DNA from 3 places in the Streptomyces sp. NBC_00490 genome. Region 3 is predicted to be linked to each of the others. Evidence: riboswitches for the same ligand, from Rfam matches in the RefSeq annotation. Region 3 holds a riboswitch; each other region holds the start of a gene.
The links. A riboswitch is a leader RNA that binds a small molecule or an ion and turns the genes downstream of it on or off. The one in region 3 is predicted to bind cyclic di-AMP.
Positions count from the first base shown of each region.

Region 1: it holds a riboswitch for cyclic di-AMP, as region 3 does, so the genes downstream of both, OG381_RS33925 (M23 family metallopeptidase) here and OG381_RS20645 (transglycosylase family protein) in region 3, are expected to answer to the same signal.
Region 2: it holds a riboswitch for cyclic di-AMP, as region 3 does, so the genes downstream of both, OG381_RS39465 (M23 family metallopeptidase) here and OG381_RS20645 (transglycosylase family protein) in region 3, are expected to answer to the same signal.

Region 1 is NZ_CP107869.1:7,413,169-7,423,281, reverse strand. Features, by position in the region: gene OG381_RS33955 (thymidine kinase) at 1-620, opposite strand, end outside; gene OG381_RS33950 (alkaline phosphatase family protein) at 667-1,860, opposite strand; gene OG381_RS33945 (DUF5998 family protein) at 1,860-2,447, opposite strand; gene OG381_RS33940 (bifunctional acetate--CoA ligase family protein/GNAT family N-acetyltransferase) at 2,501-5,317, opposite strand; gene OG381_RS33935 (HPr family phosphocarrier protein) at 5,514-5,795, shown strand; gene OG381_RS33930 (GntR family transcriptional regulator) at 5,933-6,628, opposite strand; gene OG381_RS33925 (M23 family metallopeptidase) at 6,816-7,592, opposite strand; cyclic di-AMP (ydaO/yuaA leader) riboswitch at 7,606-7,774, opposite strand; gene OG381_RS33920 (M16 family metallopeptidase) at 7,966-9,354, opposite strand; gene OG381_RS33915 (M16 family metallopeptidase) at 9,351-10,113, opposite strand, start outside.
Region 2 is NZ_CP107869.1:8,671,156-8,681,268, reverse strand. Features, by position in the region: gene OG381_RS39490 (SGNH/GDSL hydrolase family protein) at 1-402, opposite strand, end outside; gene OG381_RS39485 (DUF6250 domain-containing protein) at 547-1,269, opposite strand; gene OG381_RS39480 (rhamnogalacturonan lyase family protein) at 1,253-3,151, opposite strand; gene OG381_RS39475 (GDSL-type esterase/lipase family protein) at 3,151-4,182, opposite strand; gene OG381_RS39470 (exo-rhamnogalacturonan lyase family protein) at 4,179-6,902, opposite strand; gene OG381_RS39465 (M23 family metallopeptidase) at 7,103-8,056, opposite strand; cyclic di-AMP (ydaO/yuaA leader) riboswitch at 8,061-8,218, opposite strand; gene OG381_RS39460 (alpha-galactosidase) at 8,535-10,113, opposite strand, start outside.
Region 3 is NZ_CP107869.1:4,585,829-4,595,941, reverse strand. Features, by position in the region: gene OG381_RS20655 (recombinase family protein) at 1-401, shown strand, start outside; gene OG381_RS20650 (transglycosylase family protein) at 527-1,450, shown strand; cyclic di-AMP (ydaO/yuaA leader) riboswitch at 1,655-1,822, shown strand; gene OG381_RS20645 (transglycosylase family protein) at 1,826-2,512, shown strand; gene eno (phosphopyruvate hydratase) at 2,886-4,166, shown strand; gene OG381_RS20635 (FtsB family cell division protein) at 4,268-4,744, shown strand; partial or broken gene OG381_RS20630 (DUF501 domain-containing protein) at 4,790-5,239, shown strand; gene OG381_RS20625 (Ppx/GppA phosphatase family protein) at 5,429-6,352, shown strand; gene OG381_RS20620 (NAD(P)/FAD-dependent oxidoreductase) at 6,773-8,155, shown strand; gene OG381_RS20615 (cyclopropane-fatty-acyl-phospholipid synthase family protein) at 8,300-9,589, shown strand; gene OG381_RS20610 (ABC transporter permease) at 9,643-10,113, opposite strand, start outside.

The DNA.
Region 1 (10,113 bases), 2.8 Mb from region 3:
GGGGACAACGCCGCCGCCCGTGCCGTGGCCGAGGTCATCCGGCGGCGGTGGTGGCGACGGCACAGGACCTCGTACCCGATCGCCTCCGCCTGGTTGACGTCCCCCACGACCACCTGAGCGCCTTCCACGACCATCTCGCCCCCTATGGTGCGGGCGTTGTGCGTGGCGCGGGCGCCGCACCAGCAGAGGGCCTCGACCTGCAACACCTCTACGCGGTCGGCCAGTTCCACCAGGCGCTGGGAGCCCGGGAAGAGTTTGGAGCGGAAGTCGGTCGTGATGCCGAAGGCATAGACGTCGAGGCCCAGGTCGTCGACGACGCGGGCGAGCTGGTCGATCTGAGCGGGGGCCAGGAACTGGGCCTCGTCGGCGATGACGTAGTCGGCGCGGCCGCCCTGGGAGAGGTGGTCGACCAGGTAGGCGTACAGGTCCTGGCCGTCCTCGACCTCCACCGCGTCCGTGACCAGGCCGAGGCGGGAGGAGAGTTTGCCCTCGCCCGCGCGGTCGTCCCGGGTGAAGATCATGCCCTGCAGGCCGCGCGCGGAGCGGTTGTGCTCGATCTGGAGCGCCAGGGTCGACTTCCCGCAGTCCATGGTTCCGGAGAAGAACACCAGCTCGGGCATGGGGAGTTGAGCACCTTTCGGCAACGGAGGACGGCAGAGGGAGGCTTCAGGAGCGTACTTCGAGCAGCGGGACCAGCTGCTCCGCGGGGGTCATCGAACCATGGTTGCCGACCATCGCCGACTCCTTGGGCTCCCGCTCGGACGCGATGATCAGGACGTCGTCCCGCGCGGCCGCGATCACGTCACCGAGGCGGGCGTACACCCGGTCGTCGACCCGGGGGCCGAACCAGCCCGCCGCGATCGCCTCGTCCCGCGAGGCCACCCAGAACTGCTCGCCGAGCACCTCGCGCCAGCAGGTCACGACATCGTTCTCGGCGCCCGGCACCGCGTAGACATGGCGGGCCCGGCCCTCGCCGCCCAGCAGGGCGACCCCGGCGCGCAGCTCCCAGTCCTCGTCGAAGTCGATGCGGTGCTGCTCGTCGAAGGGGATGTCGACCATGCCGTGATCGGCGGTGACGTAGAGCGCGCTGCGCGGCGGGAGCTGCTCCGCGAGGCGCTGCACCAGACGGTCCACGTGCATGAGCTGACCACGCCAGGTGTCGGAGTCGACGCCGAAGCGGTGCCCCGCGCCGTCGAGTTCGGCGTAGTACGTGTAGACGAGCGCGCGGTCGGCGGCGGCCAGTTGCTCGGCCGCGAGGTCCATGCGGTCCTCGCCCGGCAGCCGGCCGAGGAACGTGCCGCCGCTCAGCGCGACCTTGGTCAGCGGGGTGTTCTCGAAGGTCGGTGAGGACACCTGCGCCGCGTGCACGCCCGCGTCCTGGGCGAGCTGGAAGACCGTGGGGTACGGCTGCCACACGTGCGGCTTCGTCCACGGCTGCCAGCGCAGCTGGTTCATCAGCTCGCCGGTGTCGGGGTTGCGCACGGTGTACCCGGGCAGTCCGTGTGCGCCCGGCGGCAGTCCGGTGCCGACGGAGGCGAGGGAGGTCGCGGTGGTCGCCGGGAAGCCTGCGGTGATCGGCCGGCCGGTGCCGCCGCGCGAGCCCGCGAGCAGCGAGGCCAGGAAGGGGGCCTCGTCCGGGTGCGCCAGCAGCTGCTCCCAGCCGAGGCCGTCGATCAGGAACACGCAGTTCCGGTCGGCGGGGGTCAGCTCGGTGATCGTGGCGGTCGTGCCGGGTACGCCCATGCCCGCGGCGAGCGTGGGCAGGAGGTCAGCGAGGGAACCGCTGCCGTACTCGGGCAGCGGTGCGGAGTCGACGGCCAGTGGTTCCGGGTAGGGCTCCCAGGCGGTGGGCTGCGCCATCAGTGCGCGGTGTCCGCGGTCGCCTCGGAGAGGGACTGGGCGAAGGCGAGGGTCTGGCGCACCGTGTCGGGGCCGTCGCCGGCCTCGCTGACCCGCAGGCTGAGGTCGTCGGCGGTCGAGTTGCCCGTGTAGCCGTGGTCGGCCTCGCAGTTGGGGTCGCCGCAGGCGGCCGGCTCCAGGTCGATCCGGGAGACGGCGCCCCAGCCGATGGTGAGCACGACCTCGCGGGGCAGGGTGCCCGGCTGGTACTGCTCCGGGTTGGCGACCACTCGGCTGAGCACGACCGAGGAGATCCGGCCGAGCTTCACGGACTCCGTGGACGTCGTGGCGTACGGCGTCGGGGAGGTGGTGTCGGCGGCCTGCTCGTCGGTGTGGCTGACGATGAAGCGGTTGCCGGTGAGGACGAGCACGGTCACATGCCGCCGCACCTCGTTCTGGTCGAACGTCGTCTCCTGGTGGACCAGGTACGACCGGATGGGCTCGCCGCCCACAGCGGCCTCCACCGCCTCGGCCACGAGGGCCGGGTAGTAGCCGCTGCGCTCGATCGCCGCTCGCAGCCCCTGGGTCGTCGTACTGGTCTTGGCCATGACCCCCATCCTACGGGGGGCGACTGACTGCGAGGCACCGCTCAGGGGTGTTCTCAGTACGCGGGCAGGGTCCGCGGGCCGAGGTCGTCGCGGGCGGGCGGGGGTGCCAGGCGTACGGACGCGCCGAGGACGCTCAGGCCGTGCGGGGCGACGACGACAGGTTCCAGGGTCACCGCGACGACCTCGGGGTGATCGTCGACGAGGCGGGACACCCTCAGCAGCAGCTCCTCCAGGGCCGCCGTGTCGACCGGCGCCGAGCCTCTCCAGCCGAACAGGAGCGGTGCCGTCCGGATGGAGCGGACCAGGGAGGTCGCCTCACGGTCGGTGACCGGAATCAGCCGGTGCGCGACGTCCCCGAGCAGCTGCGAGGCGGCCCCGGCGAGCCCGAAGGAGAGCACGGCTCCGGCCGCGGGGTCGATGACGGCCCGTACGACGGTGTCCACGCCGCGTGGCGCCATCCGCTGGACGACCGGGCGCAGCTCCTCGGGCGTCCCGAACAGCTCGGCCAACTCGGCGTACGCCCGCCGCAGTTGCTCCTCGTCCGCGAGGTCGAGCCGTACGCCGCCCAGGTCGGCGCGGTGCCGGAGGTGCGGGGCGGTGGCCTTGAGGGCGACGGGGTAGCCGAGGGTGCGGGCGGCCCCGGCGGCCTCGTCGGGGGTGGGTGCGGGCAGGGCCCGGTGCACCTGGACGCCGTAGGTGCCGAGGAGTTCGCAGGTCTCTTCGGTGCCGAGGGTCAGGCCCTGTCCGCGCGCGAGGAGGCCGTCGATGAGTTCGGCGGCGCCCTTCTCGTCGATGGCCGCGTCGATGTACTCGGGCACCTTGCCGGGCTCGGCGGCGTCGCGTCGCCATTGGGCGTACTTCACGGCTTCGCCGAGGGCGCGGACGGCACGCTCCGCGGCGGGGTAGGCGGGGATGAGGCGGGAGCAGTTGCGGGGTGCCTCTTCGGGGGCCTTGGCGGCGAGGCGGTCCAGGGCGCGGAAGGGGTGGGAGGCGCTCGGCGTGACGGCCTGCGGTGCCGTGCTGGCCGCGGCGGACAGGGCCTCCGCGAGTCCGCCCAGCTCGACGTGGACCACCAGCACCGGCTTGCCCGGCACCCGCTCGGCCGCCGACCTGAGCGCCTCGGCGAGCGCCGCGTCCCCGGCGGAGCCCTCCCCCACGGCGGGTATCGCGGTCACGACCACCGCGTCGCAGGTGTCGTCCGCCAGCGCGCGCGACAGGGCGGTGTGGAAGTCCGCGGGCGAGGCGGCCGTCGTCAGGTCCAGCGGGGTCAGCGGGCTGAGCCCCTCGGAGAGGCAGGCGTCGTAGGTCAGCAGGCCCAGGGACTCGGAGTTGCCGAGGATCGCCACGCGCGGGCCGCCCGGGAGGGGCTGCCGGGCGAGCAGCAGGCCGGTGTCGACGAGCTCGGTGATCGTGTCCACGCGGATCACACCGGCCTGCGCGAGCAGGGCGGACACCGTCGAGTGCGGCAGCCGGGTGGCCCGGACGGCGTGCCCCTGGGGGGCGGCGCCGGCGCTCTGGACGACGACCAGCGGCTTGGCGGCCGCGGTGCGGCGGGCGAGGCGGGTGAACTTGCGCGGGTTGCCGATGGACTCCAGGTACATGAGGACGACGTCGGTGTCCGGGTCGTCGTACCAGTACTGCAGGACATCGTTGCCGGACACGTCCGCGCGGTTGCCGGAGGAGACGAAGGTGGACACGCCCGTGGTCCCCGTGACGCCGCCGCCGCGCCGGTGCAGGCGGGACAGCAGGGCGATGCCGATGGCGCCGGACTGGGCGAAGAGGCCGATGCGGCCGGGGCGGGGCTTCTCGTTGGCCAGGGACGCGTTCAGCCGCACGTCCGGGTTGGTGTTGATGATGCCGAAGGCGTTGGGCCCGATGATCCGCATGCCGTACGCGCGCGCGTGCCGTACGAGTTCGCGCTGCCGTTCGCGTCCCTCGGGGCCGCTCTCGGCGTACCCGGCGGAGATCACCACGAGTCCCTGTACGCCGTGCTCGCCGCACTCGGTGACGACCTGGGGGACGTGTTCGGCGGGCACGGCGACGACCGCGAGGTCGACGGGCCCCTCGATGTCGCGCACCGAGCGGTAGGCGGGGACCCCGTCGAGCTCCTTGTCGGGGAAGGCCTTGTTCACGGCGTACAGCCGGCCCGTGAAGCCGGCGTCGCGGATGTTGTCGAAGATGCCGCGGCCCACGCCGCCACGGGTGCGGCCGACGCCGATCACGGCGACCGAGCCGGGCGTCAGCAGCCGCTGCACCGACCTCGCCTCGGCGCGCTGCTCGCGCGCGTACTGCACGGCCAGGGAGCGGTCGGTGGGTTCGAGGTCGAACTCCAGGCGGACGACGCCGTCCTCGAAGCTGCGCTTCTGGGTGTACCCGGCGTCCCTGAACACCTTGATCATCTTGTTGTTGGCGGGCAGCACCTCGGCGGCGAAGCGGCGGATGCCGCGCTCGCGGGCGACGGCCCCGATGTGTTCGAGGAGGGCGGAGGCGACGCCCCGGCCCTGGTGGGCGTCCTGCACGAGGAAGGCGACCTCGGCCTCGTCGGCCGGTGCGGACGCGGGCATTCCGTCGGTGCCGATGCGGTCGTAGCGTACGGTGGCGATGAACTCACCGCCGACCGTGGCGGCGAGTCCCACCCGGTCCACAAAGTCGTGGTGCGTGAAGCGGTGGACGTCCTTGGCGGACAGGCGAGGGTAGGGCGCGAAGAAGCGGTAGTACTTCGACTCGTCCGACACCTGCTCGTAGAAGCTGACCAGGCGCTCGGCGTCATCGACGGTGATGGGGCGGATGCGCGCGGTGCCGCCGTCGCGCAGCACCACGTCGGCCTCCCAGTGCGCGGGGTACTCGTGCCGGTCCGGCGAGGTCTGCATGGGCCCCAGATTACGGCTCGCGTACGACAACGGCGCGAGGCAGTCTGTGGAGAACGCAAGAGGATCGCAAGGACGGAAGCCGGACCGAGGCCGCGGTCCGGCGACTCACCCCGGACGGGAGCAGCTCCGCTCCGGAGAAGCTTCACGTTGTGGGAAACTGGTCTAGACAACCCTGAACACCGAAGGGCAGCATCACATGGCTGAGCGCCGCGTCAACGTCGGCTGGGCCGAGGGTCTCCACGCCCGCCCCGCTTCCATCTTCGTCCGGGCCACCACGGCCTCCGGTATCCCCGTGACGATCGCCAAGGCCGACGGCAACCCCGTCAACGCGGCCTCCATGCTGGCGGTTCTGGGCCTCGGCGCCCAGGGCGGCGAGGAGATCGTCCTCGCCTCCGACGCCGAGGGCGCGGACGCCGCCCTCGACCGGCTGGCGAAGCTGGTCTCCGAGGGTCTCGAGGAGCTTCCCGAGACCGTCTGATTTACCGGGGCCGACTGATTCACGGCACCACAGAAGGGCTCGTCCGAATTTATCGGGCGAGCCCTTTGCATTTCCCGTTCACAGGCAGCGGAAATAGTCCCCCGCGAATTACTGCCTCTTTGTATACGGCTCTTGTGTTAATGCCGCAGGCTCGGCATGTTTACGGGATGTTGCGAGTTCCTCACACGCTCCGGCCGATCTCCCGCGCCGTTGAATCGGAGCCGGTGCGCGGCGGTCGAGCGCTCGGTGTGCAGAGCGGTGACCGCCCGCGCGCGCTCCCCGTCGCCGCGCGCCACGGCGTCGACGATGGCGCCGTGCTCCGCCCAGGACTCGACGGGGCTGACCGGGGCGTCCACGGCGTACATCCAGGAGATCTTGTGCCGCAGCTGGGTCAGCATCGAGGTCAGCGCGGGGCTGCCGGAGGCCTGGGCGAGCGTCTCGTGGAACCAGCCGCCCAGGGACCGCAGGTCATCGCTGTTGCCCCGCCTGGCCCGCTCCTGACCCAGCCTCACCAGACCGCGCAGGACCTTCAGGTGCGCCTCGGTGCGCCGCTGGGCGGCCCGGGAGGCGCCCAGGGGCTCCAGGAGCATCCGCATCTCCAGCAGGTCGGCGGCCTCCTGCTCGGTCGGTTCGGCCACGCACGCGCCCGCGTGGCGCCGCGTCACCACGAAGCCCTCGGCCTCCAGGGTGCGCAGCGCCTCCCGGACGGGAACACGGGAGACCCCGTAGCGACGGGCGAGGAGTTCCTCGGTGAGGCGGCTGCCGCGCTCGTAGACACCGGCGACGATGTCGTCCCTGATCGCGGTGCATACCGAGTGCGCCGGAATACGCATGACCGACCTCCGCCTTAATCCCCGTGAAACGTCGATGATTGACGTGTGTTCAGTGACTCTATTGCAAAGAGCGGGAATTTCCGATGGCGGGCCGGAATCCATGGATATTTTTTGGACAACAGGGCGACAGAAACGGCAAAACCCCGGCTCGGTGAGCCGGGGTTTCAGAAGATCTCGCGGTCCGTCGTCAGACGTTCACGCCATGCGAACGCAGGTAGGAGACCGGGTCGATGTCCGAGCCGTACTCCGCGGTCGTGCGGGCCTCGAAGTGCAGGTGCGGCCCGGTGACGTTGCCGGTCGCGCCGGAGAGGCCGATCTGCTGGCCCGGGGTGACCGTCTGGCCCACCGAGACACCGATGGACGACAGGTGCCCGTACTGGGTGTACGTGCCGTCGTTCATCTTGATCACGACGTTGTTGCCGTACGACCCGCCCCAGCCGGCCTCGACGACCGTGCCGGAGCCGACCGCGTGGACGGAGGTGCCGGTGGCGGCGTGGAAGTCGACGCCGGTGTGGCTGCCGGAGGACCAGACGCCGCCGCCGGCCTTGTAGCCGGTGGAGATGTACGAGCCGGATATCGGGGCGACATAGCTGTTGAGGCGCTTGCGCTCGGCGGCGGCGCGGGCGACGCGCTCCTTGGCCTCGCGCTCCTTCTCGGCCTTGGCGGCGGCCTTCTTGAGCGCCGCCTCCTCGGCCTTCTGGCGGGCCTTCTGCTCGGCGGCCTCGATGGCCGCCTGCTGCTGGGCCTCGGCCTGGGCGTCGATCTGGGCGGCGACCGAGTCGCCGATGGTGACGACCGGGGTGAGGCCGGTCTGCTCGGCCGCGGGCTCCGCTGCGAGGGCCGGGGCAGCGAGGGTGCCGATGACGCCGGTGGTGGTGAGGGCCGCGACCCCCGCCACGTGGGCGGTGGTGCGCTTCATCCTGCTGGGACGACGGTGCTTCCCGGTGGCGCGCGTGAACGCCATGTGGTGGCTGGTCCTTTCCTTCCTTCTCGCCTACCGGGTTAGCTGACGGGTTCGGAGCAGGAAGGTCTCCTACGGACCCCCTCGCTGCGCGCGCGGGCGTCCGATTCACCCCAGGGACTACATGAATGTGGGTCCCCGGCTCCCCTGGCTCGCGCCGTACGGGGACTCGGCGATGGCTGTCCGGTGCCGCGGGCGCGGCGCACTGCCTGACGAACAGCCCGGATGACGCTAAGCGGGACGACTTTCAATCCCCAAACGGATCAGGGGTTTTGTAGCGCATGCCACAGGGCAGACAGGCAACCTCTCCCCTAATTCGGACATTAAGGGGCCCTGGTGACGCGTCAGTCACCAGGGCCCCTTCACGCGCGTGCCGCTACTCCGCGGACACGACGCTCACTTCACCGATCCCGAGGGCCTCCACGGGCGCCTTGATGGCCGACGCGTCGCCGACCAGGATCGTCACCAGCCGGTCCACCGGGAAGGCGTTGACGGCCGCCGCGGTGGCCTCCACGGTGCCGGTCGCGGCGAGCTGCCGGTACAGCGTGGCCTGGTAGTCGTCGGGCAGGTGCTGCTCGACCTGGTCGGCCAGCGTGCTCGCGACGGCCGCCGCGGTCTCGTACTTCAGCGGGGCCACGCCGACGAGGTTCTGCACGGCGACGTCCCGCTCGGCGTCGGTCAGCCCCTCCGCGGCGAGGGTGCGCAGCACCGTCCACAGGTCCTCCAGGGCCGGACCGGTGTTCGGGGTGTCGACGGAGCCGCTGATGGCGAGCATCGCGGCGCCCGTCCCGTCGGGGGCGGACCTGAGGACCTGCCCGAACGAGCGCACGCCGTAGGTGTAGCCCTTCTCCTCACGCAGGACGCGGTCCAGGCGGGAGGTGAGGGTGCCGCCGAGGCAGTACGTGCCGAGCACCTGCGCGGCCCACACCCGGTCGTGCCGGTCGGCGCCGATCCGGCCGATCAGCAGCTGCGTCTGGACGGCACCGGGGCGGTCCACGATGACGACACGGCCCGTGTCGTCGGCGGTGATCGGCGGCACCGGACGCGGCTCGGCCTGGGAACCGGTCCACGAGCCGAGGGTGTCGGAGAGCAGCGCGTCCAGGTCGATGCCGGTGAGGTCACCGACGACCACGACGGTGCCGGTGGCCGGGCGGACGTGCTTCTCGTAGAAGGCGCGTACGGCCGCGGAGTCGATGTTCCGGACGGTCTCCTCGGTGCCCTGGCGCGGGCGGGACATGCGCAGGTCCACCGGGAACAGGGTCCTGGAGAGCTCCTTGGCGGCCCGGCGGGAGGGGTTGGCCAGCTCGTGCGGGATCTCGTCGAGGCGGTTGGTGACGAGGCGCTCGACCTCGCTGTCCGCGAACGCGGGCGCCCTGAGGGCGTCGGCCAGCAGACCGAGCGCCTTGGGCAGACGCGACGCCGGGACCTCCAGGCTCAGCCGTACGCCGGGGTGGTCGGCGTGGGCGTCGAGCGTGGCGCCGGCCCGCTCCAGCTCGGCGGCGAACTCCTCGGCGGTGTGCTTGTCGGTGCCCTCCGAGAAGGCCCGCGCCATGATCGTGGCGACGCCGTCCAGGCCGGCCGGCTCGGCGTCCAGCGGGGCGTCGAGAAGGACCTCGACGGCGACGACCTGCTGGCCGGGGCGGTGGCAGCGCAGGACCGTCAGGCCGTTGTCGAGCGTGCCGCGCTCGGGGGCCGGGAAGGCCCACGGCCGCGCCTCGCCCGCCTGCGGCCGGGGGTGGAACTCCATCGTGGCGAGCTCGGTCACTTGGCCGCCTCCTCGTTCTTGTCGCCGGCCTCGACGGTGGCCTCGGCCTCGGGGTCCTCCGGGGGATCCGCGTCCTCGGCGGTCTCCGCGGAGACGGGCTCGTAGACGAGCACCGCGCGGTTGTCGGGACGCAGGCAGGCCTTGGCGACCGCCTGCACTTCCTTGGCGCTCACTTCGAGCACCCGGTTGACGGCGGTGAGGGCGAGCTGCGGGTCGCCGAACAGCACGGCGTAGCGGCACAGTTCGTCGGCGCGGCCCGCGACGGTGCCGAGCCGGTCCAGCCACTCGCGCTCCAACTGGGCCTGGGCGCGCTCCATTTCCTCGGCCGTGGGGCCCTCCGCGGCGAACCGGGCGAGCTCCTCGTCGATCGCCGTCTCGATGACCGGCACCTCGACGTCACCGGACGTCTTCACGTCCAGCCACCCCAGGGAGGGCGCCCCGGCGAGCCGCAGCAAGCCGAAGCCGGCGGCGACGGCCGTACGGTCGCGGCGTACCAGCCGGTTGTAGAGGCGGGAGGACTCGCCGCCGCCGAGGACGGTGAGCGCCAGGTCAGCCGCGTCGGCCTCGCGCGTGCCGTCGTGCGGCAGCCGGTAGGCCGCCATCAACGCGCGCGCGGGGACCTCCTCCTCGACGACCTCGCGCAGCTGCTCGCCGATGATCTCCGGCAGCGAGCCGTCGCGCGGGGCGGGCTTGCCGTCGTGGGACGCGATCGAGCCGAAGTACTTCTCGATCCAGGCGAGCGTCTGCTCGGGGTCGATG
Region 2 (10,113 bases), 4.1 Mb from region 3:
GATCTTGCCGCGCAGGTGCTTGAGCACGGGCACGTCACGGGTGTCGAAGCCGGTGGTCACCATCACGGTCCCGCACGCCTCGGAGAGCCGGGCGATGGCCCGCTCGAAGCGCTCGGCGACCTCGTCGGGGTCGGTTCCGGGTCGGAGGATGTCGTTGCCGCCGGCGCAGAAGGAGACCAGGTCCGGGGCGAGTTCCACGGCCTTGGGAAGCTGGTCCTCCACGATCTGGTCGAGCAGCTTTCCGCGCACGGCGAGGTTGGTGTACATAAAGGCGCCCTCGGGCCGCCGGTCCGCGAGAAGTACCGCGAACCGGTCGGCCCAGCCGACGAACGCCCCGTCGGGGCCGGGGTCGCCGACGCCCTCGGTGAAGCTGTCCCCCACCGCAACGTACGACCCGATCACTCTTCTGCTGTCACTCTTCGAATCGTCTGCCACACCCGGCATGATTCACCTTCGAATGTGACCTACGCGACCGTAAGGAAGGGTTGACGTGCGGTGAGATAAGCCACTCCTAAAGTGTTGGCCAAGCCCGGAATACCTCTCCGATCAGCGATGTTGAGGGCTCAGCCGCCACACTCGGAAGTCGTTCAGGCGGAAGTGGCTCCACGTCGTCCGGAAGGCGAAGTGCCCGCTCGTGTACGGCTCCGGGTCGGTGTAGTCGAAGACGAGGCGCCCGTTGTTCCACCACCGCTGGGTGGAGCCGTCGGAGACGATCCGGACCCGGTGGGGTTCGTTCGCCACGAGCAGCGGCTCCGTGTAGTCGTAGATCAGCGGACGGACGCCGGCCTCACCGACGTAGCGCCGCAGCCGGGTCGTGGTGTTGGTGTTGGCGCCGTAGCCGACGTAGTACGTCCTGAGGTAGTCGTACTCGGCCAGCGCCCCGCCCCGCCGCGTGGCGAAGAGGTCGTCGGGGGAACGGACGTCGACCGCGTTCCAGAAGTTGTTGAGGTCGGAGACCCGGTCGTTGACGCCGCCCTCGGACACCGGCGTGGCCGTGTACTCGATGACGTAGGGGCCTTCGAGCCGCTTCTTGAACCAGATCGTCGCACCGGCCGGTACCTCGACCTCCAGGGTGCCGCGGGAGGCGGTGACGGTGCCGCCCTTCTCCAGCTCCACGGCCCACTGGCCGAGGCCGTGGCGGAAGTCGTCGTGGGCGATGAGGCGGCCGCGCCGGTGCGAGGAGTGGGCAGTGGCGGTCGTGGCGGGGGCGAGGGCGGCCAGGGCGGCTCCTGCCGCGAGGGTGGTGAAGGCTCTACGCGTGGTCGTCACGGCGGACGGCTCCTTCCGGGAGGGTGATCGAGGGCTTCGGCACCCGGCGGGTCTCGGTGCCGAGGTAGTAGTCGGTGTACGTCGACTGGAGATAGCCGCGTACGGTCCAGCCGAGGCGGTACTCGGCGTTCTGCGCGAGGGTGTAGAGGCGTGTCCTCGTCGGCTCGGTGGTGGTGTAGAGCCGCAGCGCGGTGTGGTCGGCGGTCTCGGCGAGGATCTCCTCGCGCCAGTCGCCCAGGATGTCGCCGTAGAACGGGGTGGCGTTGCGGGCGCCGGAGACGACACCGGACGGCTCGAAGATCTTCGAGGTGGTCTCGGTCGCCGGGTCCCACTTCTCCACGTGGGTGAGGTCGAGGTTCTCCGAGGCCTTGTCGCCGTCCCACCAGATGCGGAAGTTGACGCTGGGCGTGGTCGTGGAGACCTTGCCGTCCTGGACGTTGCGGACGCCGGCGCCGGGGGCGGTGACGTCGGCGGTGGAGGTCCAGTACTCGTAGCCCGGGTGGTTGGGGTCGATGTCGCCGGTGCTGCCGCGGCCGACGTCGATGTCGGTGTCGTCGACCCAGTCCGCCGGGTGCTGTCCGGTGACCAGCCGCTCGCCGGTGTCGGCGTCGTAGTAGTACCAGGGGAAGTTCGGGATCACGCCCAGCTCGGCCTGCTGGATGGCGAATCCCTCCAGGCCGGGACGGTCGGGGTCGAGGTCGGCGATGTGGAAGCGATCGCCGTGCCCGGCGCCGTCGACGACGTACCGGAGCGTGCCGTCGCTGTTGACGACGTAGTTGCCGTCGGCGATCTCGTCCTTGCCGTCGAGGTCGACGTCGACGGTGCGGATCTGGTGGAAGCTGGTCGCGCCGCTGGTGGCGGGGACGACGTACTTCCACCGGGGTGTCAGGTCGGTGCCGTCGAAGTCCCAGGTCTGGAAGAGGATTCGGAAGGCCCCGCGCTTGGCCCCGGCGCGGGTGACCAACTTGGTGACCAGGCTGGGGTGTTCGCCGTCGAGGTAGGCGATGCCGAAGTGGCCGCCGGAGGGACCGTCGGCGACGAAGTCGTCGGGGACGGGCTGCCGGGTGCGCTCGGTGCCGGTCGGGCCGTCGATCACGGAGACGAACTGGTTCGCGGGCGAGGCCGCGGTGACCTGGGAGCCGTCCGCGAAGGTGGTGCCGTCGGCCGTGTGCACCAGCACCTCGGCCTTGCCGTCACCGTCCAGGTCGAACACCGTGACGTTGTCGTCGTTGCGATAGCCGCCGATCGCCGTGGAGCCGCTGATCGCCGCGGGCGCCGGGTCGTTGGCGCCGTTCCCGCCGACCTGGGTGTACGAGCCGGGCCCCTGGTCGACGCGCCACAGCCGCTCGCCGGTCAGCGTGTACGCCTCCAGCAGATCGGGCCTGTCGCGGGTCCCGGAGAGCCGGCTGACGACGACCTCGTACCGCCCGTCGCCGTCGAGGTCACCGGGCCAGGCATGCTGCACGATGTAGCCGTCGGCGGTCGCGAGCGGGATCTCGGCGTAACCCTGCGCGAAGTCGAGCGCGGCCGGACTCCGCTTCTGCTCGCGCCCGTTGACGACGACGCGCACGGTGTAGGTGCCCTTGCCGGGCGTGTCGTCCTGGTAGGTCGTGGACTGGGTGACCGGCGTGCGGTTCAGCCGCCGCCCGTTCTTGTACACGTTGAAGGCGAGGGCGTTGCCGTGGCGCGCGTACTCGGTGCCGAGCAACCGCCAGCTGAGGAACGTGCCCTCTCCGGAGGGTACGGCGACGAGACCGCGGTCGAGGTTCTCGACGACCCGGCGCGGGGCCTCGGCGGCGTGTCCGGCGGGTGCGGAGAACAACCCGGCCAGCAGGGCCGCCGAGGCGACGGCGACGGTTCTTCGGCGGTACGGGCGGTGCACTAGTGCTCCTTTGCGAGAAGGGTGATCAGTCGGTCGGTCACCTTGCGATGGCCCCGGGAGCTCGGGTGGACGGTCCCGTTGAAGTCCCCGTCCGTCAGGGAGAGCCAGTCGGTCGTGTCGACGAACTCGATCCGGGTGTCGGCGAGTTCGGCGACGACGGCGGCGATGTCCTCGGCGTGTGCGCCGTTGAACGGCCGCAGCGCGAGGATGCGCGCATGCGGTGCCGCGGCCCGCAGCGTGTCGAGGTAGGCGCGATAGGCGGCGCGGAACTCTTCCGGCCCCCACGCGGTGTCGTTGGTGCCCTGGTTCACCACGATCACATCGGCCTTGCGGTCCGAATCCGCCGTCGAGCCCGCGTAGTTCCAGCCGTACGCGTCCGACGCGGCCGGCACTCCCCCGTTGCCGGTCTGGATCACGCCCTGACGCCCGAAGCCGACCTGGGTCAGCGAGGCGTGCAGGGCGTCGGCGACCAGGGTGGGATAGGCGGCCGTACCGTCGGCGCAGTCGGAGGTGTTGACGTCGCACAGGGCCATGACGCCCTGGGTGATGGAGTCGCCGTAGAACGCCAACTGCCGCGCGTGAGGAACCTTTTGGCCCAGCAGTCGGCCCCGCACTCCGGTGAGCACCACACCGGTCTCCAGCGGCGGTGTCCACCGCTCGGCCCGCGAGAAGACGTCCTTCACGGACAGCTCGACGGTGTGCGGCCCCCGCCCGGCCGCTCTGATCTCCAGGTCGTTCCGGTCGACGGCGTACAGCTGCTTCGGGCCGCCGTCGACCGATACGTAGATCTGCGCGGGCACGGTGATCGACGAGACGTCGAAGAGGGCGTGGACGCTGTCACCGGTGAAGCGGAAGCGCAGCCGGGCACCGGAGTTGACGGTGGTCGCCGCCTCGGCGGTGCGGCCCCAGTGGCCCTCGTAGGCCAGGCGCCGGTCGTCGGGGCGTACGACATCGCCGGTGGCCGCCACGGGCCGCACCGCCCCCATGACCAGCCCCGCGGTCACCGCCGCGATCAAGCAGGCACGTCTCATGACGGGATCCGGTCTCCGATCAGGGCGAGGTTCTGGATCGCGGCGAGGGCCCACTGGGCCGAGGAGTTGGTGGAGATCCACGGGATCTCCTCGGTGGTGCGCAGGACGGCCGGCGTCCTGACGGTGACCGGGTTCCAGTCGTTGGAGGGGAAGTAGGTGTCGCTGCCGGCGTAGAACTCGTTCCACGCGCGCTTGGCGAGCGTGGCGTCGTCCCGGTGGTGCGCCGCGTAGGCGGTGATCCGGGAGTGGGCGGCGGGCAGCGCCGACTTCCAGGTGGAGCCGGTGAGTTGCCGCTTCTGGGCGTCCGTGCCGTTGTAGTACTGCGCGTAGTTCAGCCAGGCGGTACGGAACTCGGGCTCCTCGTCCCCGAACAGCGACACGAGTTCGCTGTTGGTCTCGACGAGCCCGAAGACGGCGCTCAGATGCGACACGCTCACGGCGGTACCGGTCGTGACGGCGAACTCGCCGGTGTCCGCGTCGAGCAGTCCCGTCCCGGTGAAGAACCCGTTCGGCTGAGCGGCGATCGTCCGCACCGAGTTGACCAGCTTGGCCCTCGCCTGCGCGGCCTTCGGGCCCTGGCGCTCCCACTCGGTGAGCCAGGCCGCCGAGATGCCGCCCCAGTCGGTGCCGAAGCCGACCGACAGCGCGTGCCGGTCGCCGGGCGTGTAGCCGTCGGTGCGGACCTTGCGCTGCGGGTCGACCGCCAGGAACGTCCGCTCCACGTCGACGAGTTCGCTCAGCAGGTCGCCGGTGCGCTCGTCACCGGTGAGGAAGTAGTAGAAGCGGCGGTTGGCGGCCGTGGAGATACGGACCTGCTTGGCGCTGTCCGCCCAGTGCTGCACGCCGTGCCGGGTGCCCAGGCCCGCCCACTTGCCGAGGTGGTACACATCGACCTCGCCGGTGTGCCGGGTCATGGCCTCCGCGAACCGGAAGACCTCGGCGGAGCCGGTGCGCAGGAAGTGGTACCAGAGCCACAGGTCGGTGCCCAACTCCGAGTTGTCCCAGGCGAATCCGCCGACGTCGTAGCGCCAGACGTGCCGGTCGTTGTCGTAGGTGTGCTGGACGTCGCCGTAGTCCAGGAAGCCGTACCAGCGGTGCTGCTCCCGCTGCCCGACGTAGTAGGCGAACAGCTCGTCGAGGCGGTCCTCGACGACCGCCCGGGCCTTGTCGGAACGGTCGACGGGCGCCCAGTCGCCGAACACCCCGGCCGCGTGCAGCCGTTCGGGCGTGGCGGTGAGGAGCGGCGGCGTCGCGGTGGCGGCGGCCTGCGCGGCGAGCACATCGGCCGACGGTGTCTTCTCCACGGCCCAGAAGGTCAGTTCACTGGTCCGCGCGATGCCGTACGGCGTACCGAAGCCGGGCTCGTAGTCCTCATAGGTGATCTCCAGACCACCGTCGGACTGCTTCTCGTACGTGTCCTGCCCCAGCCCGTCGTGGTAGAAGCGCAGGTCGAGCGGGAGCGCCTCGGGCGAGTACAGCCATACGGTGGCCTCGGCGGCCTCCGTGTGGGCGCCCCGGACGTCGAGCTGGGCCGGGTGGCGCTGCCAGAAGTCCCTGAGCCCGAAGGAGAGTCCGCCGCTCGCGCCACCGACGTAGCCGAAGCCGCCGGCACGCCGCCCGGCGGCCGCGTGGATCCAGCCGTAGCCCGCCTTGGTGCGCTTGCGGACGGTGTAGCCGTCGGCGTTGGGCTGGGTGAGTGTGTAGTCGCCCCAGGCCGGGATGTAGGCGAGGCGGCCGGCGACGCGGGTGTCCCAGGTGGCGGTGTCGGGCAGCTTCTCTCCGGCGATCTGGGCACCGCGGACCGCCGCGCCCGGGTCGCGGCGCAGCCCCGTGATGCCCTGGACCGCCTCGCTGAAGAGTCCGCCGCCGGAGTCGGCGAAGCGTATGTGCCGGTCGTAGGGCTGGTCACTCAGCGGCACGGTGAAGCGGACACCGAGGCCGCGCAGGAAGTCGCCCTGGTCGGAGCCGGGCTTCTGCTCGCCGTCCCAGACGAAGGTGTGCACGAGGCGGAAGGAGTCCGCGCCCGCGAAGAAGGAGAAGCGCAGGGTGTACGGCAGCCAGCCGCGGCCGCCCTTGCGGTGCCGGCCCTCGACGCGGACGACGGCCCGGACCGGACCGTCCTGCTCGATCTCGACCTTCTCGACCCGCCCGGCGAAGCTCTCGACGTCGGCGCCCTCGCGCACGGACTCCTGCCGCAGGGCGACCAGCTTCCCGTCCCGCGCGATCTCGGCCGCACCGCGCCGCACGCTGCGCACGACGGTGTCGGAGCCCTTGGTGCCGAACACGGCCGTGATGACACCGGTCGACACCTCGACCCGGCCGCCGGACCGGGTGACGGTGACCTTCCGCTCGGGGGCCGCCGGGCTGCCCGCCGCGAGCTTGTACGCGGAGGCCTTCGGGGCGCCGGGCGCGATCGCGTGCGCGGTCCACTTCACCGAGCCGTCGGGCCAGTGGCCGGTGACCCAGCTCTGGAGGGGAACGTCGTCGCCGGCGGCGGTCGTCAGCCGGAACCGCTGCTCCGGCCGGTACGCCCCGCGGGCCCATGGCACGCCCCAGGTGGTGCCGGCGTGGGCGTCGGGCGTCGCGCCCTCCAGCCAGTGGAGTTCGGTGTCGTCCGCGTCGGCCGCTGCGGCGGTACGGGACTGGGCCCAGGAGAACTGGGCCGCGGCGGCCGCGGCTGCGGCGCCCTTGATGACGGTGCGTCGGTCGACGCCGGGCACGGGGACCTCCGGAAGATGCGGATAGAAAGCGCTTGCATCGCTACGGAGATCACTGTGTCCCCACCCTCCCCTCACTGTCGACGCTTTGGACAGCCGTGCCACAAGAACGCAATAAAGTGATCATGAACCCGCAAGAACGAACACCGAAGGCCGGACCCGGGGATCGGGATCCGGCCTTCGGTGGCACAGGGGGGTGGGCGTCAGCTGACGGAGACGCCCTTCGCGCGGAGGTAGGCGAGCGGGTCCACGTCCGAGCCGTAGTCCGGCGTGGTGCGGATCTCGAAGTGGAGGTGCGGGCCGGTCACGTTGCCGGTCGCACCGGAGAGGCCGACCTGCTGACCCTCGGCGACGGTCTGGCCGGACGACACCGAGAGCGAGGAGAGGTGGGCGTACTGGGCGTAGTAGCCGTCGGCGAGCCTGATGACGACCTGGTTGCCGTACGCGCCGCCCCAGCCGGCGGAGACGACCGTGCCCGCGCCCACGGCCTTGAGCGAGGTGCCGGTCGGGACGACGAAGTCGACGCCCGTGTGGTAGCCGCTGGACCACATGCTGCCGGACATCCGGTACGGAGTACCGACGGTGGCGCCGGCCACGGGGAGGGTGAAGCCGCTGGCGCTGCTGGTGCTGGTCGTCTCGCTGCTCTGCGTCGCCGCCGTCGTGTTCGACGAGGAGGACTTGGAGGATTCCGCGGAGCTGGAGGACGAAGAGGACTTCCGCGTCTCGGCCGACTTCTGCGCGGACTTCTCCGTGCTCGCCGCGGCCTTCTTGCCGAGGGTGAGCTTCAGACCGGGGTGGATCAGCGACGGGTCGGAACCGACGGCCTCGCGGTTGTCGGAGTAGAGCTTCTTCCAGCCACCGCTGACGTTCTGCTCGTCGGCGATCTTCGAGAGGTAGTCACCGGACCGCACCGAATAGGTGCGCGCGGTCGCGGTGTTCGCGGCGCTCTTGTCCGCGGTCTTCTTCTCGGTGGCCGTCTTCCCGGCGACCGGAAGGGACTGGACGGCCTTCTCCGGAACGGACTGCGGGGTGGCCGCGTGGGCACCTGCGGCACCCATCAGCGGGAGGGCGAGTGCGGCGCCACCGGTGCCGGCGACGGCGATCGAACGGGTGAGGCGCTGGGCCTTCGGACGGCGGTGCTTACCCTTCGCGGGCATGACGAATTCCTCTCCGGCGCCTGCGAGGTGAGCTGTCGGGTTCGGGCTGGAGATGCCCGGCCGCACCGAGGTGCGACTTAACCCCTAGCCGTTCCGGAGACCGGAACAGGCGGTTGTACCTGTGGGTCCCCCGCTCCTGCCGTTCACGGGTGAGTTGTGCGGTCCCCGGGCGGCGGCAGGATTGGGCGTCCGTCCGGATTGATGGCGAACGTAAGCGAGCAAGACGCAAAGGGACAAGTGAGAGGTTCCCGGTGCATGCGTTCCTCTTGATCCGCTGTGAGAATTAACGGTCACCCTGCGTGAATTGCGCACGCCTCCCGCCATGCAAAACCCCTGAAAAAGAACGGGAATTACGTGGACATGACGGGCGACGCACGGTCACGGGTATGACGCTCCTCACGTGGCACATTCACAGCTTCCCTTATTCCAGAGCGAGTTGGAATGAAGGATGAGGAAGGCGCCAATTCGGACAGACAGCTCAGATGCGACGCAGCCGGAGAACTGCCGCATCAAGGTCGCCGCGCAATCCGACGCGAAGTCCGTGATGCAGCAATACGGCACCCCTGTGGACTTCGCCCGTTTCGAGGCATTCGTACGACGCTGTCGGGTCGAGCCCGCGCAACCGCAGCGCCGGTACGGGCTCGCCGTAGCTCTGCGCCTGGAGCCAGGCGAGCACGACGGCCTCGTCCCCGAGGACGTACTGGACGGCACTGAGCCCGCCCCGCGGCGGTCGCAGCCGGTGGAGGTCACCGCGCTGCACCACGGGCCGGATCTCCTTGTAGAGCTCCACCCACTCACCGGCCTCGGCGAGCTCCTCCTCGCTCCACCGCGTGAGGTCGCCGCCGACGCCCAGCACCCCGGCCATGGCGCTGACGAACCGGAAACGCAGCGAGCTGACCCGGCCGTTGAGCATGGCGTTCGGGCTGTCGGTGACCCAGGCGGCCATCACGCGCGCGGGGTGGATCTGGCCGAAACCGTGCTGGATGGCGAGCCGGTCGAGCGGGTCGGTGTTGTCGGAGGTCCACACCTGGTCCGTGCGGCCCATGACACCGAGGTCGATACGGCCGCCCCCGCCCGAGCAGGACTCGAAGGCGACGCCCGGATGGGCGGCCCGCAGCCGGTCCAGCAAGGCGTAGTAGGCGCGCACATGGTCGATCCAGAGCCGCTGCGGATAGGCCTCTCCCGGCCAGCCGGCGTCGGTGAAGCTGCGGTTGAAGTCCCACTTCACGTAGTCGATCGGGGCGCTGCCCAGAAGGGCGTCGAGATGCCCCCAGAGGTACTCCTGGACGTCCTCACGCGCGAGGTTCAGCACGAGCTGATTGCGGAACTCCGTCCGCTTTCGTCCTGCTTGGTGCTGAACCCAGTCCGGGTGCGCCCGGTACAGCTCGCTGTCCGGATTGACCATCTCGGGCTCGACCCAGATGCCGAACTGCATGCCGAGCGCGTGCACGTGGTCGGCGAGGGGCTTCAGGCCGCCCGGGAAACGGTCGCGGTTGGGCGTCCAGTCGCCGAGGCCGGCGCGGTCGCTGGTGCGGGTGCCGAACCAGCCGTCGTCGACCACGAACAGCTCGACGCCGATCGCCGCGGCCCGCCGGGCGAGGGTGCCCTGCTGCTCCTCGGAGATGTCGAACTCGGTGGCCTCCCAGGAGTTGAACAGCACCGGCCGGTCCCGGTCGGCGTCCGGGATGACGTACGCACGCTGGTACGCGTGCCACGCCCGGCTCGCCCCGCCGAAGCCGCCGTCGCTCCACAGACCGGCGAAGACGGGCGTCGTGAAGGACTCCCCCGCCGCCAGCCGCAGCAGGCCCGACTCGTCGTGTCCGACGCCGCCGGTGATCTGCACGCGCGCGTCGGAGAGCTGGGCCACGGCGATGCGCCAGGAGCCCGACCAGCCGAGGGCGCAGCCGTAGACCTCGCCGCGCTCCTCGGTGGCGTCCGTGTCCAGCGCCACCCATGGCAGGTACTGGTGCCCGGTGTGCCCGCGGCGGCTGCCGATGATCTTCTCGCCGTAGGTGAGCGGGGCGCTGGTCAGCCGGGACTCGGCGGCCCAGCGGCCG
Region 3 (10,113 bases):
GCAAGGTGACGGAGTGGCATGAGAGGACCGGGACGCCCGTCCCTGCCGAAGTGCCGGAGCACGCCTGGCCCGCCGTCGAGGAACTGATGACGGACTACTTCCGGCGTCGCCAGTTCGCGCGCGGCGCGGTGGATGTCCGAACCCAGGTGAACGGGATTCTGCACCGACTCCGTACGGGCTGCCTCTGGGACGAGCTTCCCGCGCGCTTCGGCCCGTGGGCGCTTGCCAAGGACCGACAGAACACCTGGTTCAAGAAGGGCTTCTGGCCCGTCCTCATGAGCCACTTGAACTGCCGGGGGCAGAGTTCACCGGTTCGGCGTGAGTCCCTCGTCCCATCGCTGCATGTCACAGCGGGAGTTGTACTGGAACCGGCCAAACATGACCCGCGCTCAACTCTGTGATCTTCACGTGATCTGCGCGGCATTAACTTGTGACAAGTGATCGACTGCCGATACGTTCACGCATCAGCGCGGCGACTGTCTCCACCCGCCGCGCGGGTCATTGTTGTCTCGCGAAAGGCCTCCGCATGCTCACCGGGAACGGTCGTCACCGTCGCCCCCGCCAGGCTCCGGCACTGCTCGTCGCGGCCGGAGTGACCGGCTCCGCCATCGCGATCCCGCTTCTGGGCGCCAGCGGCGCGAGCGCGGCGGAGGGGAGCACCTGGGACCAGGTCGCCAAGTGCGAGACCGACGGTTCCTGGAGTGCGAACGAGGGTGACGGCTATTACGGCGGGCTCAAGCTGTCCCAGGAGAACTGGGAGAAGTACGGCGGCCTCGACTACGCCACGAGTCCCGACCTCGCCAGCCGCAACCAGCAGATAGCCGTCGCCGAGAAGGTCCTCGCGGACCAGGGTGTCGGCGTCTGGGGCACCTGCGGTCTGCTGAACGGGCTGAGCAAGGACTCGGCCTCGGACGACGTCGACACCGGCGTCGCGAGCGGCACCCCGTCGGCGTCCGAAGAGTCGGGTTCATCTGAATCGTCTGATTCCTCCGCCTCGTCCGGGCTGTCCAACTCCTCCGGATCGTCCGACGCGTCGACCGGGTCCTCCGCCGACCGGAGCCCTTCGCCCTCGGCGTCCACCGAAGCGGACAAGTCCTCCAACTCGGACACCTCCGACCCTGGCGCCGAAGACTCACAGCCGTCCGACAGTCCGTCCACAGCACCGGCAAAGGGTGTCGAATCGGACAACTCATGGCAAGAAGGCGGCTCTTCGGCTCTCGTCGACACCGGCGCCCTCTCCGCCACCCAGGAGAGCACCGGCCGGCACCGTGGCGCGAGCGCCGAAGAGGGGTCCTATGTCGTCCGCGACGGCGACACTCTCGCCTCCATCGCCGACTCCCTTGACGTCGACGGCGGATGGCGCCGGCTCTACACCGAGAACAAGCAGGTCATCGGCGCCGACCCGAGCAGCATCGAGCCCGGTCAGACCCTCGTACTCGGTAGCGAATAGGGCGAAAACCCCTGGGAAATGCCGGGAGTTCACTCCACACTTCGCATCAAATGTCCGGTTTGATGAAAGTGTGGGATGAGTCTCAGAAGCCCTGATCGTCTTTGAAATTCGGCGGATTCCCTGTCTACGGTCGACACCGCTCGTCACCACGAGCCCCGGCTGCCGCAACGCCGAATCCTGCCAGCGGCCGTACGGGAACAGTCGTCGCGTCAAGCGCCGTAGGCAGGAGCGGGGGACCCAAGGTAAGTGCCGGGCCCAGCAGTTCACGCTGGACCGGCTTGGGGTGAAGCCGCGCATCGCGAGATGCGCGGCCGGGCAACTCAACCGGCCCGAACCCGACAGCTCACCTCGCAGGCGTCGGTGAGGGGATCCACCATGCTGTTTTCCGGTCAGGGCAAGCACCGTCGTCCGTCCAAGGCCACCCGCGCCGCCGCGCTCGCCGGTGTCACCGGTGTCGCCATCGCCGCCCCGCTGATGGCGGCCGGCAACGCCTCCGCCGCCACCGCCTCCGAGTGGGACGCCGTCGCCCAGTGCGAGTCGGGCGGCGACTGGTCCATCAACACCGGCAACGGCTACTACGGCGGTCTGCAGTTCTCCGCCTCCACCTGGGCCGCGTACGGCGGCACGGCGTACGCCGCGCAGGCCAACCAGGCCACCAAGGGTCAGCAGATCGAGATAGCCGAGAAGGTCCTCGCGAGCCAGGGCAAGGGTGCCTGGCCGTCCTGCGGCGTCGGCCTGTCGAGCGCGAGCTACAACGGCGGCGGCTCGTCGAGCTCCTCCGGCAGCTCCTCCAGCGACAGCGGCTCCAGCACCCGCTCCTCCGAGCAGCAGGCCTCCCGCTCCTCCGAGCGCCCGGCCGCCAAGAAGACCGTCACCACCCCGACCGGCAAGAAGGTCAAGAAGGGTGACGGCGAGTACAAGGTCGTCAAGGGCGACACCCTCAGCTCCATCGCCGCGGAGCACGACGTCAAGGGCGGCTGGCAGAAGGTGTTCAAGCTGAACAAGGACATCGTCAGCGACGCCGACTTCATCTACCCGGGTCAGCAGCTGCACCTCAAGTAGCAGCTGCCCCACGAGTAAGGGTCCGCGCCATTCGGGCAGGACTCAGCTGAACCACAGTGCCCTCACATCCGTGGTCCTCATACTGAAGGCCTCGTGAGGGTCCCCCCCCGTCCCCACGGGCTCCCCGCTCCGGTGCGTGTTCCCCCGTACGCACCGGAGCGGGGTTTTTTCTGCGCCGGTTTCCGCGCCGGTTTCCGCGCCGGTTCTGCCAGGTTTCCGAAACCGTCTTTGTTCCGTTCGGAAACAATTTACTCTCGGTTCTGTCCACGGGGCGGTCCGCACGGTGGCCGATCGCCCTGAGCCGGTTAGGCTCGTCTCGCAGAACCCACCGCGGTCCCGGCGGACCGTGTCACACCCCAAGAAGGAGATGCTCGTGCCGTCCATCGACGTCGTCGTAGCCCGGGAAATCCTGGACTCCCGAGGCAACCCCACGGTCGAGGTCGAGGTCGGCCTCGACGACGGCAGCACGGGTCGTGCCGCCGTTCCCTCCGGCGCTTCCACCGGCGCCTTCGAGGCCATCGAGCTGCGTGACGGTGACCCCAACCGCTACGGCGGCAAGGGTGTCGAGAAGGCCGTCCTCGCCGTCATCGAGCAGATCGGCCCGGAGCTCGTCGGCTACGACGCCACCGAGCAGCGCCTGATCGACCAGGCGATGTTCGACCTGGACGCCACGGACAACAAGGGCTCGCTCGGCGCCAACGCCATCCTCGGCGTCTCCCTCGCCGTCGCCCACGCCGCCTCCGAGGCCAGCGACCTCCCGCTCTTCCGCTACCTGGGCGGCCCGAACGCGCACCTGCTGCCCGTTCCGATGATGAACATCCTGAACGGCGGCTCGCACGCCGACTCCAACGTGGACATCCAGGAGTTCATGATCGCCCCGATCGGCGCGGAGTCCTTCTCCGAGGCGCTGCGCTGGGGCGCCGAGGTCTACCACACCCTCAAGAAGGTGCTGAAGACCAAGGGCCTGTCCACCGGCCTCGGCGACGAGGGCGGCTTCGCCCCGAACCTGGAGTCCAACCGCGCCGCCCTCGACCTCATCATCGAGGCCATCAAGCAGGCCGGCTACGTCCCCGGCGAGCAGATCGCGCTCGCGCTCGACGTCGCCGCGTCCGAGTTCTACAAGGACGGCAAGTACGAGTTCGAGGGCAAGTCCCGCTCGGCCGCCGAGATGACCGAGTACTACGAGGAGCTCGTCTCCGCGTACCCGCTCGTCTCCATCGAGGACCCGCTGTACGAGGACGACTGGGCCGGCTGGAACACCATCACCGCGAAGATCGGTGACAAGGTCCAGATCGTCGGCGACGACCTGTTCGTCACCAACCCCGAGCGCCTGGCCCGCGGCATCGAGGAGGGCTCGGCCAACGCCCTGCTCGTCAAGGTGAACCAGATCGGCTCGCTGACCGAGACCCTGGACGCCGTCGAGATGGCCCAGCGCAACGGCTTCAAGTGCATGATGTCCCACCGCTCCGGCGAGACCGAGGACGTCACCATCGCCGACCTCGCCGTCGCGGTGAACTGCGGTCAGATCAAGACCGGCGCCCCGGCCCGCTCGGACCGCGTCGCCAAGTACAACCAGCTGCTGCGCATCGAGGAGATCCTCGACGACGCCGCGGTGTACGCCGGCCGCTCCGCGTTCCCCCGCTTCAAGGGCTGATCTCGGCAGGGCTAAGCCTTAGCCAGTCGTACGTACGTCCCCGCACCGGTCCCGTACCGTGTGCGGGGACGTACGCGCGTGTGTGAAGGAGGGGCGGGGACATGGCCGTCAAGGACCGGGACCGGTTCTCCACCGCGACCAGGATCCGGCTGCTCGGCGAGCAGACCGCGGCCCGGGTCTACCGTTCCCAGACCAAGCGGCAGGCCCGCCGCTCCCGGCTGACCGGCCGGGCGGCACTGCTCGCGCTGGTCCTGTGCTCGCTGATCGTCGCGCTCGCCTATCCGATAAGGCAGTACGTCTCCCAGCGCGCCGAGATCGCGGACCTCCAGCGGCAGCAGGAACAGGCCCGGCAGCGGGTCGAGCAGCTGCGCGACCAGAAGGCACGCTGGCAGGACGACGCGTACGCCGAGCAGCGGATCCGCGAGCGGCTCCACTACGTGATGCCGGGGGAGACGGGGTTCATCGTCGTCGACCCGGGCTCGGCGCGGCAGTCGCGGGCCGACCTGGGTGCGGCCGACCGCCCCTGGTACTCCAACGTCTGGGACGGGGTCGACAAGTCCGACGCCTCCGACCAGTGAACCGACCTTTTCCGCAGCAAGACAGCAGAGAGACTTTCGTACGGCATGGAAACGCCCCCGCCGACCACCGAGCGCACCGAGCCCACCGACGCCGACGTCGAGGCCTTCAAGCAGCAGCTCGGGCGTCCGCCGCGCGGTCTGCGCGCGATCGCGCACCGCTGTCCGTGCGGCCAGCCGGACGTGGTGGAGACGGCCCCCCGGCTCCCCGACGGCACGCCCTTCCCGACGACGTACTACCTGACGTGCCCACGCGCCGCCTCGGCGATCGGCACGCTGGAGGCGAACGGCGTCATGAAGGAGATGACGGAGCGGCTCCAGAGCGACCCGGAGCTCGCCGCCGCCTACCGTGCCGCGCACGAGGACTACATCGCGCGCCGTGACGCCATCGAGGTCCTGGAGGGCTTCCCGAGCGCGGGCGGCATGCCGGACCGGGTGAAGTGCCTGCACGTTCTGGTGGGGCACTCCCTGGCCGCGGGGCCCGGTGTGAACCCGCTGGGCGACGAGGCGATCGGGATGCTGCCGGAGTGGTGGCGCAAGGGTCCGTGTGTGCAGCCGCTCGTGGCTCCCGACCCGGCGGACGAGCTGCCGGGCGCGCAGGGCGTGGTCTCCGATCCCGCCGAGGCCCGCGGCGCCTCCTTCGCCGACGTCCCGCCGGCCCCCGAGGGGTTCAGCCGGGTCGCCGCGGTGGACTGCGGTACGAACTCCATCCGCCTCCTCGTGGCGGACGTCAACCCCGCCACGGGTGAGCTGCTGGAGCTGGACCGGCGGATGACGATCGTGCGGCTCGGCCAGGACGTGGACCGGACCGGCAGACTGGCCCCGGAGGCGCTGGAGCGGACGTTCGCGGCCTGCCGGGAGTACGCGGACGTGATCCGTGGACTGGGAGCCGTCAAGGTGCGGTTCGTCGCCACCTCGGCCTCGCGGGACGCCTCGAACCGGGAGGAGTTCGTCCAGGGTGTCGTCGGCATCCTCGGTGTCGAGCCCGAGGTCATCTCCGGCGAGCGGGAGGCGGAGTTCTCCTTCACGGGCGCCACCAAGGAGCTGACCGGCCACGACGGGTTCGCCGAGCCGTATCTCGTCGTGGACATCGGCGGCGGCTCGACGGAGTTCGTGGTCGGGGACGACCGGGTGCGCGCCGCCCGTTCCGTCGACATCGGCTGTGTGCGGATGACCGAACGGCATCTCGTCCAGGACGGGGCCGTGACCGACCCGCCCTCGGAGGCGCAGATCGCCGCCATGCGGGCCGACATCGAGGCCGCCCTCGACCTCGCCGAGGAGTCCGTGCCGCTGCGTGAGGCGCGCACGCTGGTGGGGCTCGCCGGGTCCGTGACCACTGTGTCGGCGATCGCGCAGGAACTGCCCGCGTACGACTCGGTCCGCATCCATCACTCCCGGGTCTCCCGCGAGCGGGTCCGGGAGATCACCGAGTGGCTGCTGCGCTCGACGCACGCCGAGCGCGCGGCCGTGCCCTCCATGCACCCCGGGCGCGTGGACGTCATCGCCGCGGGGGCTCTCGTACTGCTCTCGATCATGGAGCGGACGGGGGCCGAGGAGGTCGTCGTGAGCGAGCACGACATCCTCGACGGCATCGCGTGGTCGATCACGTAGCCCTCTGCTGAGCAGGCAGAACAACGTATGAGCACGTCTGAGGGGCCCTTCGGGGCCCCTCTGTCGCGTGCCGTCGGAAAAGTTCGTGAAGTTCTTCACAAGGAATTCGGTCCGGTGGGGCGAAGAATGTGGCCCGGTTGGCCCTTCCGGGGTCCCAACACCCCTGTGAACACGTTCAAAACGGCGAGATGCGGACCCTCCGCGAGGGGGTCGCGCGAGATCGTTTCGAAGGTCTCACGGAGCCTCCGAAAGCCCGGAGAGGCAGCTCACGCGGCATTGACAACGGCCCGCCGTACACGCCGGTTCCCGGTCCGCGCCATGACCTGGATCACGCGAGTCGCGGAGGATAACACACACCCCGTCGGAGCTTGTGAAGGGGCGCACGAGCGACCCCCCTGGGGCGGGTGGATACTCGATGGCATGAGCACCACGGAGCGTCCCAGGATCCTCGTAGTAGGCGGTGGGTACGTAGGCCTGTACGCAGCTCGGCGCATTCTCAAGAAGATGCGCTACGGCGAGGCGACCGTCACGGTCGTCGACCCCCGGTCGTACATGACCTACCAGCCCTTCCTCCCCGAAACCGCCGCCGGCAACATCTCCCCTCGCCATGTCGTCGTCCCGCTGCGACGCGTGCTGCCCAAGGCGGAGGTGCTCACCGGCCGGGTCACCACCATCGATCAGGACCGCAAGGTCGCCACGATCGCCCCGCTGGTCGGCGAGGCGTACGAGCTGCCCTTCGACTACCTGGTCATCGCGCTCGGCGCGGTCTCCCGCACCTTCCCGATCCCCGGCCTCGCCGAGCAGGGCATCGGTATGAAGGGCGTCGAGGAGGCCATCGGCCTGCGCAACCACGTCCTCGAGCAGCTCGACAAGGCTGACTCCACCACCGACGAGGAGATCCGCCGCAAGGCGCTCACCTTCGTCTTCATCGGCGGCGGTTTCGCCGGTGCGGAGACCATCGGTGAGGTCGAGGACCTGGCCCGCGACGCGGCCAAGTACTACAAGACCGTGTCCCGCGAGGACATGCGCTTCATCCTGGTCGACGCCGCGGACAAGATCCTTCCCGAGGTCGGCCCCAAGCTCGGCCAGTACGGCAAGGAGCACCTGGAGAGCCGCGGTGTGGAGATCTACCTCTCCACCTCGATGGACTCCTGCGTCGACGGCCACGTCGTGCTGAAGAACGGGCTGGAGGTCGACTCCAACACCATCGTGTGGACCGCCGGCGTCAAGCCCAACCCGGTCCTGTCGCGCTACGGCCTCCCGCTCGGCCCCCGCGGCCACGTGGACACCGCCCCGACCCTCCAGGTCCAGGGCACCGACTACATCTGGGCCGCCGGCGACAACGCCCAGGTCCCGGACGTCGCCGCCCGCAAGGCCGGCGTCGAGAACGCCTGGTGCCCGCCGAACGCCCAGCACGCGCTGCGTCAGGCCAAGGTCCTCGGCGACAACGTGGTCTCCGGCATGCGGGGCTTCCCGCAGAAGGAGTACGCGCACTCCAACAAGGGTGCGGTGGCCGGTCTCGGCCTCCACAAGGGCGTCGCGATGATCGTCATGGGCAAGATGAAGATCAAGGTCAAGGGCCGTCTCGCCTGGTACATGCACCGTGGCTACCACGGTCTGGCGATGCCGACCTGGAACCGCAAGGTCCGCGTCTTCGCCGACTGGACCCTCGGCATGTTCCTCAAGCGCGAGGTCGTCTCCCTCGGCGCGATGGAGCACCCGCGCGAGGAGTTCTACGAGGCCGCGAAGCCCGTGCCGGCGGCCGCGAAGCCGGAGCAGAAGACCGAGGCCAAGGCCTCCTGACCCGCTCCGGTCACCGAACCACCCGAAGGACCTCCCGCCATCCGTGGTGCGGGAGGTCCTTCGGCGTTCTTGGGATTGCGCCCCGGCCTGTCGTTGTTTAAGCAGGTGGACAAAACCGGGATCCTCGTCACGGAGGTGTGCGCCATGTCCGATGCCGCCCTGCGGCTGAAGAACCACTTGGAACGACTACTGGGAAACCCCCTCCCGGTGCGCATCCGCGCGTGGGACGGATCCCAGGCAGGCCCGCCGGGCGCCCCCGTGCTGGTCGTGCGCAACCGCCGAGCCGTCCGGCGGCTGCTGTTCAAGCCCGGCGAGCTCGGCCTCGCGCGCGCCTGGGTCGCCGGCGACCTCGACATCGACGGCGATCTCTACACCGCCCTCGGCCTCATCTCGGGCCTCGTCTGGGAACGCGACGAGGCCCCCAGGAGCCTCTCCGAGGCGCTGCGCGACCCCCGCGTACGGTCCGCCGTACGCGGCCTCGTGCAGCTCGGCGGGGTTCCGCTGCCGCCCGCCCCGCCCCGCGAGGAGGTCCGCCGCCGCGGTCACCTCCACACCAGAGGCACCGACAGACGGGCCGTCAGCCACCACTACGACGTCGGCAACGACTTCTACGAGATCGTCCTCGGCCCGTCGATGGTCTACTCGTGCGCCTACTGGGAGTCCCCCCACGGCACACTCGAGGCCGCCCAGCGCGACAAGCTCGAACTCGTCTGCCGCAAACTCGGCCTGACCCCCGGTCAGCGACTTCTCGACGTCGGCTGCGGCTGGGGGTCGATGGCCGTCCACGCCGCCCGCGAGCACGGCGTGAGCGTCGTCGGCGTCACCCTCTCCCAGGAACAGGCCGCCTACGCCCGTAAGCGCGTCGCCGACGAGGGCCTCACCGACCGGGTCGAGATCCGCGTCCAGGACTACCGGGACGTCACCGACGGGCCCTACGACGCGATCGCCTCCATCGGCATGGCCGAACACGTCGGCGCCGACCGCTACCTGGAGTACGCCCGCGACCTGTACGCCCTCCTGAAGTCCGGCGGACGGCTCCTCAACCACCAGATCGCCCGCCGCCCCGAACGCGAGGAAACCACCTACCACGTCGACGAGTTCATCGACGCCTACGTCTTCCCCGACGGCGAACTCGCCCCCCTCGGCACCACCGTCACCCAACTGGAGCGCGCCCGCCTCGAGGTGCGCGACGTCGAGTCGATCCGCGAGCACTACGGCCTCACCCTGCGCCGCTGGGTCGCGAACCTGGAGGCCGACTGGTCCCTCGCCCAGCGGATCGCGGGCCCCGGCCGGGCCCGGGTCTGGCTCCTCTACATGGCGGCCTGCGCCCTGGCCTTCGAACGCAACCGCATCGGCGTCAACCAGATCCTGGCCGTCCGGCCACCGGCGTCCGGCGCGTCCGGGCTGCCGCTGCGGACGCGCACCTGGAACTGAACGGACGAAAGGGGCCCGCCGCTCGCTCGCGACGGGCCCCGTACGCCGTACGCCTATTCCGACTTGATGGCCGTCAGCATGTTCAGCCGGGACGCGCGCCGCGCCGGCCACAGGGCCGCCAGGACACCGACCGCCGCCGCCAGCAGCAGGAAGAGGCCCATCCTGGTCCACGGCAGGACCAGCTCGTACGTCGCCATCCTGGTGCCCAGCAGCTCGCCGGCCGCCCAGCCGAAGAAGACGCCCAGGCCGATACCGAGCACCCCGCCGAACAGGGAGATCACCAGGGACTCCAGGCGGACCATCCGCTTGATGCCCTTGCGGTCCAGGCCGATCGCGCGGAGCATGCCGATCTCCTGGGAACGCTCGAAGACCGACATGGCCAGGGTGTTGATGACTCCGAGGACGGCGACGATCACCGCCATGGCGAGCAGGCCGTAGAGCATGTTCAGCATCAGCGTGAACATCTGCGCGATGTCGTCGGACAGGTCCTGCTTGCTCTGGACCTTGATGGCCGGGTTGGTGCC